Linked DNA regions of Paraburkholderia bryophila. Each later gene encodes a partner of the first gene's protein in a complex. Links are inferred from orthologs where the notes say so. Each region holds a gene or a part of one and is shown in the gene's direction. Other genes may lie near its edges.

What was found. The genes of interacting proteins can lie anywhere in the genome.
Region 2: the proteins of GGD40_RS18045 (region 1) and eno are in contact, whole or in part, in a solved structure (PDB 2FYM), measured with the Escherichia coli proteins. The link is inferred for Paraburkholderia bryophila from one-to-one orthologs.

The regions. Positions count from the first base shown.
Region 1 is NZ_JACCAS010000001.1:4,015,867-4,024,388, reverse strand. What follows is about bases 2,155-6,031. They hold GGD40_RS18045 (Rne/Rng family ribonuclease), read left to right. Parts: upstream 2,155-2,495; coding sequence 2,496-5,831; downstream 5,832-6,031. Also shown: GGD40_RS18060 (Rieske (2Fe-2S) protein), read right to left, coding at 1-92; GGD40_RS18055 (HAD-IIIA family hydrolase), read right to left, coding at 89-748; GGD40_RS18050 (RluA family pseudouridine synthase), read right to left, coding at 741-1,766; GTP 3',8-cyclase MoaA, read left to right, coding at 6,055-7,164; molybdenum cofactor guanylyltransferase MobA, read left to right, coding at 7,184-7,798; molybdopterin molybdotransferase MoeA, read left to right, coding at 7,882-8,522. UniProt on the Escherichia coli protein: Endoribonuclease that plays a central role in RNA processing and decay. Required for the maturation of 5S and 16S rRNAs and the majority of tRNAs. Also involved in the degradation of most mRNAs.
Region 2 is NZ_JACCAS010000001.1:4,565,331-4,568,151, forward strand. It holds eno (phosphopyruvate hydratase), read left to right. Parts: upstream 1-679; coding sequence 680-1,963; downstream 1,964-2,821. Other genes in the region: kdsA (3-deoxy-8-phosphooctulonate synthase), read left to right, coding at 1-487; ftsB (cell division protein FtsB), read left to right, coding at 2,092-2,526; GGD40_RS20485 (IS1182 family transposase), read right to left, coding at 2,655-2,821. UniProt on the Escherichia coli protein: Catalyzes the reversible conversion of 2-phosphoglycerate (2-PG) into phosphoenolpyruvate (PEP). It is essential for the degradation of carbohydrates via glycolysis.

The DNA.
Region 1 (8,522 bases):
CGCCGCACGCCCATGCCGCCGTCGACCAGTTCCTCGGACGCGCAGATGCGCACTGCCTCCGCCGCGTCTGCTTCGGTGCCGACCGTACTCATGCGTTCTTTCGCAGCCAGCCGGACAGCGCGCCCACGCTCGACGCGACGAACTTCGGCTCCAGCGCAGTCAGCGAGGCCGCAGGATGCGCGCCATAGGTGACACCGATACCGGCGACGCCCGCGTTGATCGCCATCTGCAGATCGTGCGTCGTATCGCCGACCATCACCGTGCGTGCCGGATCCTGACCCAGTTCGCGCGTCAATTCATGCAGCATGGCCGGATGCGGCTTAGAGAACGTCTCGTCGGCGCAGCGGGTGCCGTCGAACAGGCTGATCAGGCGCGACTGGTCGAGCGCGCGGTTCAGTCCGACGCGGCTTTTACCCGTCGCCACGGCCAGCAGATAACCCTGATCGCGCAACTCCTGCAGCATTTCACGCACGCCGACGAACAACTCGGTGGTCTGATCCTTCACCAGATAGTGGAAGCGATAGCGCTCGGCGAGCCGCGGGTAATCCGCCGGATCGAGCGTGGGCGCGGCGATCTGCAGCGCGTCGCGCAGGCCGAGACCGATCACGTAGCTGGCGGCTTCATCGGCGGGAACCGGTAGGCCGAGATCCCGGCAGGCGGACTGGATGCTGCGCGTGATGTGCGCGGTCGAATCCATCAGCGTGCCGTCCCAGTCGAAGACGATCAGATCAAATTGCTCTCTAGCCATGCGGTGTCGTCTCCGGGTGTGACCCATTTCGTAATTCGTTGAGCTGCGCGACGAAGCTGCGGCACTCGGCCGGCAACGGCGCTTCGAACTGAATCGACGCGCCGGTTGCCGGGTGCGTGAGCTTCAGCCGGTAGGCGTGCAGGAACATGCGCTTGAGGCCCGGCTTCGCGTTGGCACGCGCCAGCGCCTTGTTCAGCGCGAAGTCGCCGTATTTGGCATCGCCGACGATCGGCAGTTCCAGATGCTGCAAGTGGACGCGGATCTGATGCGTACGGCCAGTCTTGAGTTCCGCCTCGAGCAGCGCGTATTCCGGCCAGCGGTCGATCAGATTAAACACCGTATGCGACGCCAGGCCGTCCGCCTGCACACGCACGCGACGCTCGCCGTCCGCGGTCAGATACTTGTGCAGCGGCTCCTTGACCGCGCGGCGACGGCCCCAATCGCTCGCCCACTCGCCGTGAACGCAAGCATAGTAGCGCTTATCCATCTTGTTCTCGCGAATCTGCTCGTGCAGGTTGACGAGCGCGGTGCGCTTCTTGGCAAGCATCAAAATGCCGGACGTTTCGCGATCCAGCCGATGCACCAGTTCGAGGAATTTCGCCTGCGGCCGCGCCGAACGCATCTGCTCGATCACGCCGAAGGCGACGCCGCTGCCGCCGTGGACCGCCACGCCGGCCGGTTTGTCGATCACGAGCATGTGCTCGTCTTCGAAAATGATCTTGAAGTCGGCGCTCGGCACCGGCGCGTGAGCCGCCGCCTCGTTCGGTTGAGCGACGCGAATGGGCGGCACGCGCACCAGATCGCCGAGCTCGAGACGGTACTGCGCGTCTATCCGGCCCTTATTCACACGCACTTCCCCGCTGCGCAGGATGCGATATATATGGCTTTTTGGCACGCCTTTACAGACGCGCAACAGGAAGTTGTCGATGCGCTGTCCGGCCGCGCTGTCGTCGATCTCGATCATGGAGACCTGGTCGCTTGTGACCGATTTCTGGGATATTTTGCCTAACTCTTTCATTCTGAATATAATTTGCCCAGCAGTCTGCGGCGGCCGGCGCAGTGTCCGAGTTCGGGCGGATTGCGCAGGTGCAAGCTTGAAACCGTTATTTTACTTGCGCCGGGGTCTGGTTGCTCACCCTGAAAATGAGATGCAACAAGTTGCACGCACGAAGTCAGTGCCCGGCAGGGACGGCGCCCACAGGCGCGTTCGGTCAAGGTCGGCTTCGACGGTAACGGAATTTTGGTAAAAAAGAATTTAACTTTCAGCTTCGGTATCGGGCGGTAGACGCCCTGCTGTACGAAGCTGCAGGTTGCGAAAATACGGCGTGCGCCCGAGGCGTCTTGTAGAAAGTACAAGACATGGCGACGTCAAAATGAGGCGAGACACCCCCAGCAGGAAAAGACGCGCCGACTGCGCGAACTTCCCGCTGCGGCATGACCGCAGCCTTCGACCCTCCGGTCACGCGCCCACCCGGCGCACCGGCGCGAGTGGACGAAGACTTATGAAGGTCTGCTGGCAGAACCGGCGGCGTGTCGGGTCGTTATTTGAAGCCGTGTTCGCATGTGCCCTGCGGCACCGTGCCCCTTTTTGATGGGGCCGGGCCCTCCCAGGCAATTCTCCCGCCATTTTTCCCGCTCCAGCGTGCTTGTGAAAACACAATAAGGCGCGGCATGCCTTTGCCCGCTTCGCTTTCGCGACTGACAACCGCGCAGTGGAGGGGTGGCTAAGCCGCTCTGGAGCCGTTCAATGAAACGAATGTTGTTCAACGCGACGCAGCAGGAAGAACTGCGCGTCGCCATCGTCGATGGGCAGAAACTCATCGATATCGACATCGAAACCGCCGGGCGCGAACAGCGCAAAGGCAATATTTACAAAGGCATCATTACCCGCATCGAGCCGTCGCTCGAAGCCTGCTTCGTCAACTACGGCGAAGACCGTCACGGTTTTCTGCCGTTCAAGGAAGTCGCCCGCCAGTATTTCCGTGACGGCGTCGACATGCGCTCCGCGCGCATCCAGGACGCGCTGCGCGAAGGCCAGGAACTGATCGTTCAGGTCGAAAAAGAAGAGCGCGGCAACAAGGGCGCAGCCCTCACCACGTTCATCTCGCTCGCCGGCCGTTATCTGGTCCTGATGCCGAACAACCCGCGCGGCGGCGGCGTATCGCGCCGGATCGAAGGCGACGACCGTCAGGAACTGCGCGAAACCATGGCGCAACTGCAATTGCCGGAAGGCATGAGCATCATCGCGCGCACGGCCGGCATTGGCCGCAGCGCCGAAGAGCTGCAATGGGACCTGAACTACCTGATGCAACTGTGGCGCGCGATCGAAGCCGCGTCGCAAAGCGGTTCGAACGGTCAGCCGATGCTGATTTATCTCGAATCGAGCCTGGTGATCCGCGCGATTCGCGACTATTTCCAGCCAGATATCGGCGAAATTCTGATCGACACCACTGAAATCCATGACCAGGCCCGCGCCTTCATGGACATCGTGATGCCGGACAATGTCAGCAAGGTGAAGCGGTATCACGACGACGTACCGCTCTTCTCGCGCTTCCAGATCGAACACCAGATCGAAACGGCGTACTCGCGCACGGTGCCGCTGCCCTCGGGCGGCGCGATCGTGATCGATCACACCGAAGCACTGGTCGCGATCGACGTCAACTCGGCACGCGCCACCAAGGGCGCCGACATCGAGGAAACCGCTGCGCGCACCAACCTTGAAGCCGCCGACGAAGTGGCCCGCCAGTTGCGTCTGCGCGACCTGGGCGGCCTGATCGTGATCGACTTCATCGACATGGAATCGGCCAAGAGTCAGCGCGAAGTCGAGCAACGCCTGAAAGACGCGCTCAAGCACGACCGTGCGCGCGTCCAGATGGGCAAGATCTCGCGCTTCGGCCTGATGGAACTGTCGCGTCAACGTCTGCGTCCGGCGCTGTCGGAAGGCAGCCACGTGACATGCCCGCGCTGTAACGGCACGGGCCACATCCGCGATACCGAATCGTCCGCGCTGCAAGTGCTGCGGATCATTCAGGAAGAAGCGATGAAGGAAAACACCGCGGCGATCCATTGCCAGGTGCCGGTCGAAGTGACCGCCTTCCTGTTGAACGAGAAGCGCGCCGAAATCAACAAGATCGAATCGCGTTTCAAGGTCAATGTCGTTCTGATCCCGAACAAGCATCTCGATACGCCGCACTACAAGCTGGAGCGTCTGCGTCACGACGATGCACGCCTGGACGAGCCGCGCGCTTCGTGGAAGATGGCCGAAGAAGCGGCCCGCGAAATGGAGTCGGAAACCGGCTACAGCAAGCGCGCCGAAGAAGTTAAGCCGAAGCAGGAAGCGGCGGTTAAGGGCATCACGCCTGAAAAGCCGGCGCCGAGCGCACCGGTTCGCGCAACGGCGACCCCGGCTCCGGTCGCGGTTACGCCGGCGAGCGGTGGTTTCATCGGCTGGCTGAAGAATCTGTTCGGCGTGCAGTCGGCTGCTCCGGCGCCGGTCGCACCGGCTACGACGGAAAAGCAGGCCCGTCCGCAACGCGGCGAACGTACGGAGCGCGGTGAGCGCACCGGCGAACGCGGCGGCGATCGCAACCGCAATCGCCGTGGCGGCGCAGGCGGCCGCGATGCAGCGGGCCGTGCCGAAGGTACGAATGGCGCACGTCAGGGCCAAGGCCAGGGTCAAGGCCAGCAGCCGTCGTCGCAACGTCGCGAGGAACGCGAACCGCGTGAAGGCCGCGAGGTGCGTGAAGCCCGCGAAGGCCGCGAACCGCGCGAGGCACGTGAAGGCCGTGAACCGCGTGGCGCCCGTGAATCGCGTGAGCCGCGTGAAGGCCGCGAAGGCCGTGAACCGCGCGAGGCTCGCGAGCCGCGTGAAGGTCGCGAACCGCGTGAGAACCGCGATCGCGACAACCGTGGCGAGCGCGCTGAAACCGCCGAAGCCGCACCGCGCGGCGAGCGCCGTGAACGTGGCGAGCGTGCGGAGCGCGGCGAACGTCGCAAGCCGCAAGCTGAAACCGCGGACGCGCTGACGCAAAGCGAAACGCAGACGGCGGAGGAACTGGCGCAAAACCAGGCCGCTTTGGGCGAAAACGGCATGCCGATCGATCAGGAAGCCGTGGCGCGTGAAGGTGAAGAGCGTCGTCGTCGCCGTCGTGGCCGTCGTGGTGGACGTCGTGAGCGTGAAGAAGACGTGAACGGCAACTTGGCTGCGGACGTCGCGGAAGCCGAAGGCGACAGCACCAATGTGAACGACGAAGCTCCGGTGCGCACTGCGCATCAGCCGGTCGAACACAAGGCTGAGGTCAACGAGGCGAACGAAGTGAAGCCGGTGGAAGTGGTCGTCGCAGCTGTCGCGACCGAAACCGCCGTGGTCACCGAACTGCATGCCGCAACCGAAACGCCGGCTCTGGCCGTCGAGAAAGCGGTGACGACTGAAGCCGTCGTGCCGGCTGCGGAAGCACCGGCTGCGGTCGAGCCGATGGTGGAAGCGCCGGTTGCGCAAGCAGCAGCCGTGCCGGTCGAAGCAGCGCAAGCCGCTCCGGCTGCCAGCGAGACGGTTTCGCTGGTGGAACCGGTCGCGCAGGTCGAAGCGCCGGTTTACACGCATGTCGAAGCCCCGGCAGTTGCTGCTGCGGTCGAAACGGCACAAGCCGCTCCGGCTCCGGTGGAACCCGCGGCTCCGGCAGTTGTGGCCGAAACACCCGTCGTTCAACCCGCACCGCAAGTCGAAATCGTCGAACCGCAACCCGTCGTGGCAGCAGCCGCGCCGGCAGCGGAACCGGCGGTTATCGAGCAGTCGGAGCCGACGGAGCCGGCACCTGTTGCCGCTGCACCGCAAGTGCACGCTCAAGCGCCTCAGGCCGTACAAGCGCCGCGTAACAGCGGCGTCTCGGCCGAAGCCCTGAAGCCGGTGCTGGAACAAGCCGGTCTCGTCTGGGTGAACACCGACGCCGACAAGCTGCGTGCCGCGCAGGAAGCCGCTGCGCAGTCCGTCAAGCCGGCTCGCGTGGTGCGTGAGCGCAAGCAGTTGACGCCGGTCGACAGCGCGCCGATGCAACAGGTGGAAACGGGCAAGCACACGCAGTAAACTGCCTCGCCTCCTCCTCGAAAAGCCCGCCTTCACCGGCGGGCTTTTTTTTGCGGCTCAGAGACGATGCGGTTCAGGGACGAAAACGAAACCGCGAGCCGCGTGTTCAGCGTTATGCCGCTCCCCGTATACCCCGACTGGCCCCCAGCCCCGCCTGCCGACATGGGCATTTCCGCTAGAATGAATATCTGGCTTTATTTTCAAGCACTAACCGAAGCATTTCATGTCCCGACGCATCATCCCTGTTGCCGATTTCAGCGCGGCGCCGGTCATTGCCGGCCCCGTGCAGACGCCCATCGGCGTGCTGCACGACACGCTGGCGCGCCCGCTGCGCGATTTGCGCATCTCGGTGACGGATCGTTGCAATTTCCGCTGCGTCTACTGCATGCCCCGCGCGGTGTTCGACAAGGACTACACGTTCTTGCCGCATAGCGCCTTGCTCAGCTTCGAAGAAATCGAACGGCTGGCGCGACTGTTCGTCGCACATGGCGTGGAGAAAATTCGCCTGACGGGCGGCGAGCCGCTGCTGCGTAAAAATCTGGAATTCCTGATCGAACGGCTCGCGCAGCTCACCACGCCGGCCGGCCGGCCGCTCGACCTGACTCTGACCACCAACGGTTCCCTGCTGGCGCGCAAGGCGCGCAGCCTGAAAGACGCCGGCCTGACGCGCGTCACCGTCAGTCTCGACGCGCTCGACGACGCCCTGTTCCGCCGCATGAACGACGCCGACTTCGCGGTCGCCGACGTGCTGGACGGCATTGCCGCGGCGCACGCGGTGGGGCTGGCACCGGTCAAGGTCAACATGGTCGTCAAGCGCGGCACGAACGACTCCGAAATCGTGCCGATGGCGCGCCATTTCAAAGGCTCGGGCGCCGTGCTGCGCTTCATCGAATATATGGATGTCGGCACCTCGAACGGCTGGAACATGACCGAAGTGCTGCCGTCCGCCGACGTGGTCACCCGCATCGCCGAACATTTCCCGCTGGCCCCGCTCGAGGCGCACAGCGCCGCCGAGACCGCACAGCGCTGGGGCTATGTGGACGGCAGCGGCGAGATCGGCGTGATTTCGAGCGTGACGCGCGCGTTTTGCGGCAGTTGCACGCGGGCCCGTCTGTCGACTGAAGGCAAGCTGTACCTGTGCCTTTTCGCGTCGGCCGGTCACGACTTGCGGGCGTTGTTGCGCAGCGGCGCGAGCGACGCGGGCATCGCCACCGCCGTCGCCGAAATCTGGCAGGGCCGCGGCGACCGCTATTCGCAACTGCGGGGCAGCAGCGCCGCCGAGACGCGCGTGCTGGACAGCCGACGCGTCGAAATGTCGTACATCGGCGGCTGAACGGCCGGCGCATGACAGCATGAAACCCACACGCGAACACCTCACCGGGCTGGTGCTCGCGGGCGGCCGCGGCATGCGCATGGGCGGCGTCGACAAAGGCCTGCAAACACTGCACGGCGAACCGCTCGCCGCGCACGTATTGAAACGCCTCGCACCGCAATGCGGCGCCCTACTGATCAGCGCCAATCGTCATCCGGACACCTACGCGGCGCTCGGTGCGCCGTTCGGCGCCACGATCGTGGCGGACACCCTGCCAGGCTTCCCCGGGCCGCTAGCCGGCCTGCTCGCTGGTCTGCGCACGGCGCGCACCGCCTACGTGCTCAGCGCGCCGTGCGACACGCCCGGCCTGCCCGCCGATCTCGCCGCCCGCCTCGCGCACGCAATGGACGCGAACCAGGCCGACGTTGCTACCGCCACGACCGCCGACGCCCACGGCGAAGTCTCGCTGCACCCGGTCTTCGCGCTGCTGCGCACGACGCTCGCGGACGACCTGGCGGCCTTTCTGGACGCGGGTGAGCGCAAAGTCCGCGCGTGGTACGCACGCCACAAGACGGTGGAAGTCACCTTTACCGACGAGCGCGCGTTTTACAATATCAATTCGTTACAAGAACTCTCCGACCTCGAGCGCGCTTGAGGCCCCGGTGAAATCCCGCTCCGGCCACACGGCACACGCCGCACGTTTCCACTCCGGCCGCCGGTCGCGACGCCCAGCCCTTCATGACCACGCTTAACGACTTTTCCCGCTGCGTCGCGCAGTACGATCCTCACGCGCTGCCCGTCAAGGCTGCTCAGGCGATTGTTCGTCAATGGGCTGCGCCGGTGGCGGCAGTTGAACGCGTGGCGTTGCGCGATGCGCTCGACCGCGTGCTCGCCGTCGACATCGTGTCGCCGATCAACGTGCCGTCGCACGACAATTCGGCCATGGACGGCTACGCATTCCGGCGCGCGGCGTTGGCGGGCGATACGGCGACGGTCGAGTTGACGATCGTCGGCAAGGCGCTGGCCGGGCATCCGTACGAAGGCGGCGTCGAGGCGACGCAATGCGTGCGCGTGATGACCGGCGCCTGCATGCCGGCAGACTGCGACACCGTGGTGCCGCAGGAACTGGTCGAACGCAATGCCGAATGCACGTCCATCCGTTTTGCCGCCCACGCGGTAGCGCCGGGCGCCAACCGGCGTCGCGCCGGCGAAGACCTCGCTCGCGGCCACGTGGCTTTGCGGGCCGGCCGTGTCATGCGCGCGTCCGACCTTGGCTTGCTGGCTTCGCTCGGTATCGGCGAGGTGAATGTGCGGCGGCGCTTGCGCGTCGCCTTCTTCTCGACCGGCGACGAACTCCGTTCGCTCGGCGAGCCGCTCGA
Region 2 (2,821 bases), 550 kb from region 1 along the record:
CGCGCGTTCGGGCAAACCGGTCAACATCAAGAAAGGCCAGTTTCTCGCACCGGGCGACATGAAGAACGTGATCGACAAGGCGCGCGATGCCGCGCGTGAAGCCGGTCTGTCGGAAGACCGCTTCATGGCGTGCGAACGCGGCGTGTCGTTTGGCTATAACAACCTCGTGTCGGACATGCGCTCGCTGGCGATCATGCGCGAAACCCACGCGCCGATCGTGTTCGACGCCACCCACTCGGTGCAGTTGCCGGGCGGGCAGGGCACGAGTTCGGGCGGTCAGCGCGAATTCGTGCCGGTGCTGGCGCGTGCCGCGGTGGCGGTCGGTGTGTCGGGGCTCTTCATGGAGACGCATCCGAATCCGGCCGAAGCCAAGTCGGACGGTCCGAATGCGGTGCCGTTGCATCGCATGGCCGATCTGCTCGAGACGCTGGTTACGCTCGATCAGGCCGTCAAGCGCGCGCCGTTCCTCGAAAGCAATTTCAACTGATTCAGGCATTCGCCGTGTGTCACGATCGGCTTGCATAATGAGCCCGGTCGCCGGCATGCGGGGAGTGCACGCAATGGTCGTCGAACGTATCGGCGCGCAGGCAGTTGGCCGGGGAGACCGGTTTTCTGCATCGCGACAGGCGCCTGGTACAGTGTCACAGTAAAGAATTCAACGTCATTTCTTGAGGAAACCATGAGTGCTATCGTAGATATCATCGGTCGAGAGATTCTCGATTCGCGAGGCAACCCCACCGTCGAATGCGACGTGCTGCTCGAGTCGGGCACGATGGGCCGCGCGGCGGTGCCGTCGGGCGCGTCGACCGGTTCGCGTGAAGCGATCGAACTGCGCGACGGCGAAGCCGGCCGTTACGGCGGCAAGGGCGTGCTGAAGGCTGTCGAGCACATCAACACCGAAATCTCCGAAGCGATCATGGGCCTCGACGCTTCCGAGCAGGCCTTCCTCGACAAGACCCTGCTGGAACTCGACGGCACCGACAATAAGTCGCGCCTCGGCGCGAACGCGATGCTGGCTGTTTCCATGGCCGTCGCGAAGGCTGCCGCTGAAGAAGCCGGCCTGCCGCTGTACCGCTACTTCGGCGGCTCGGGCGCCATGCAATTGCCGGTGCCGATGATGAACATCGTCAACGGCGGCGCGCACGCGAACAACAGCCTGGACATCCAGGAATTCATGATCGTGCCGGTCAGCCAGCCGACCTTCCGCGAAGCACTGCGCTGCGGCGCCGAAGTGTTCCACGCGCTGAAGAAGATCCTGTCGGATCGCGGCATGAGCACGGCGGTGGGCGACGAAGGCGGCTTCGCGCCGAACTTCGGCAGCAACGACGAATGCCTGTCGACCATCCTGCAAGCTATCGAAAAAGCGGGTTACCGCGCTGGTGAAGACGTGCTGCTCGCGCTCGACTGCGCAGCGAGCGAGTTCTACCACGACGGCAAGTACCAACTGGCCGGCGAAGGCCTGCAACTGTCGTCGACGGAATTCGCGGACTACCTGGCGAACCTCGCCGACAAGTTCCCGATCGTGTCGATCGAAGACGGCATGCACGAAAGCGACTGGGCAGGCTGGAAGACGCTGACCGACAAGCTCGGCAAGAAGATCCAGCTGGTCGGCGACGATCTGTTCGTGACCAACACGCGCATCCTGAAGGAAGGCATCGAGAAGGGCATCGCCAACTCGATCCTGATCAAGATCAACCAGATCGGTACGCTGACGGAAACCTTCGCGGCCATCGAAATGGCCAAGCGCGCCGGCTACACGGCCGTGATCTCGCACCGTTCGGGTGAAACCGAAGATTCGACGATCGCTGACATCGCGGTCGGCCTGAATGCCGGTCAGATCAAGACGGGTTCGCTGTCGCGTTCGGACCGCATCTCGAAGTACAACCAGTTGCTGCGTATCGAAGAAGACCTCGGCGATATCGCAAGCTACCCGGGCAAGTCGGCGTTCTACAATCTGCGCTAAGGTGTGTTCTGGCCAAACTTATGGTCACGCCACCCGTGCTAACCGATGAGCCGGTTATCCTTCGTTTCTGATTCACCTCGCCGCCCTGCGTATAGCGCAGGGCGGCGCGTATTTATTGTGCTTACTTCATGCGGCTTGTCACTGCTGTCCTGATCGTTCTGCTGGCGCTGATCCAGTACCCGCTCTGGTGGGGACACGGCGGCTGGTTGCGTGTGCACGAGTTGCAGCAGCAACTGGCGCAGCAACTGCAGAAGAACGCCGATTCGAAAGTGCGCAACGAGCGCATTCAGGGCGAAGTACAGGATTTGCAGAGCGGCACGGCCGCGGTGGAAGAGCGGGCGCGCTACGAAATGGGCATGGTGAAAGACGGCGAAGTGTTCGTGCAGTTCGTGTCGCCGAATGCGCCGCTGCCGACCGCGAACACGCCGTCGGTGACGACGTCGACGCGCGGTGAGGTTTCGGCGGCGCCGCTGCATATGGTGCCGAATCCGGAGTCGCGCGCGAAGCCGGATCGCAAGCACGGTGCGAAGAGCGCGGCGAAAGAGAAGAAGCCCGCGCATTGAGTCGGGTCGTGCAACGCGCGATCAATGCCTGCTGAGTGCGATTCTCTGAGCATGAAAAAAAGCCGCTTTAAAAGCGGCTTCAGACTGCTGACCAACCCCACGTTTTTCGGAGCGTGGGGTTTTGTTTTTCAGGCAAAGCAAATCTGGCAGTGAAGCACGACGTGGCGGTTGAAACGGGCCAGAAGTGCAGCGATGAGCCACTGCAGGCGATTGCCGGGCCGCTGGCGCACGCATAAACACGCCCGCAGGCGTGCCACCAGCAGCGCGATCTTCTTGATGTTCTGCGCCGCAGCGC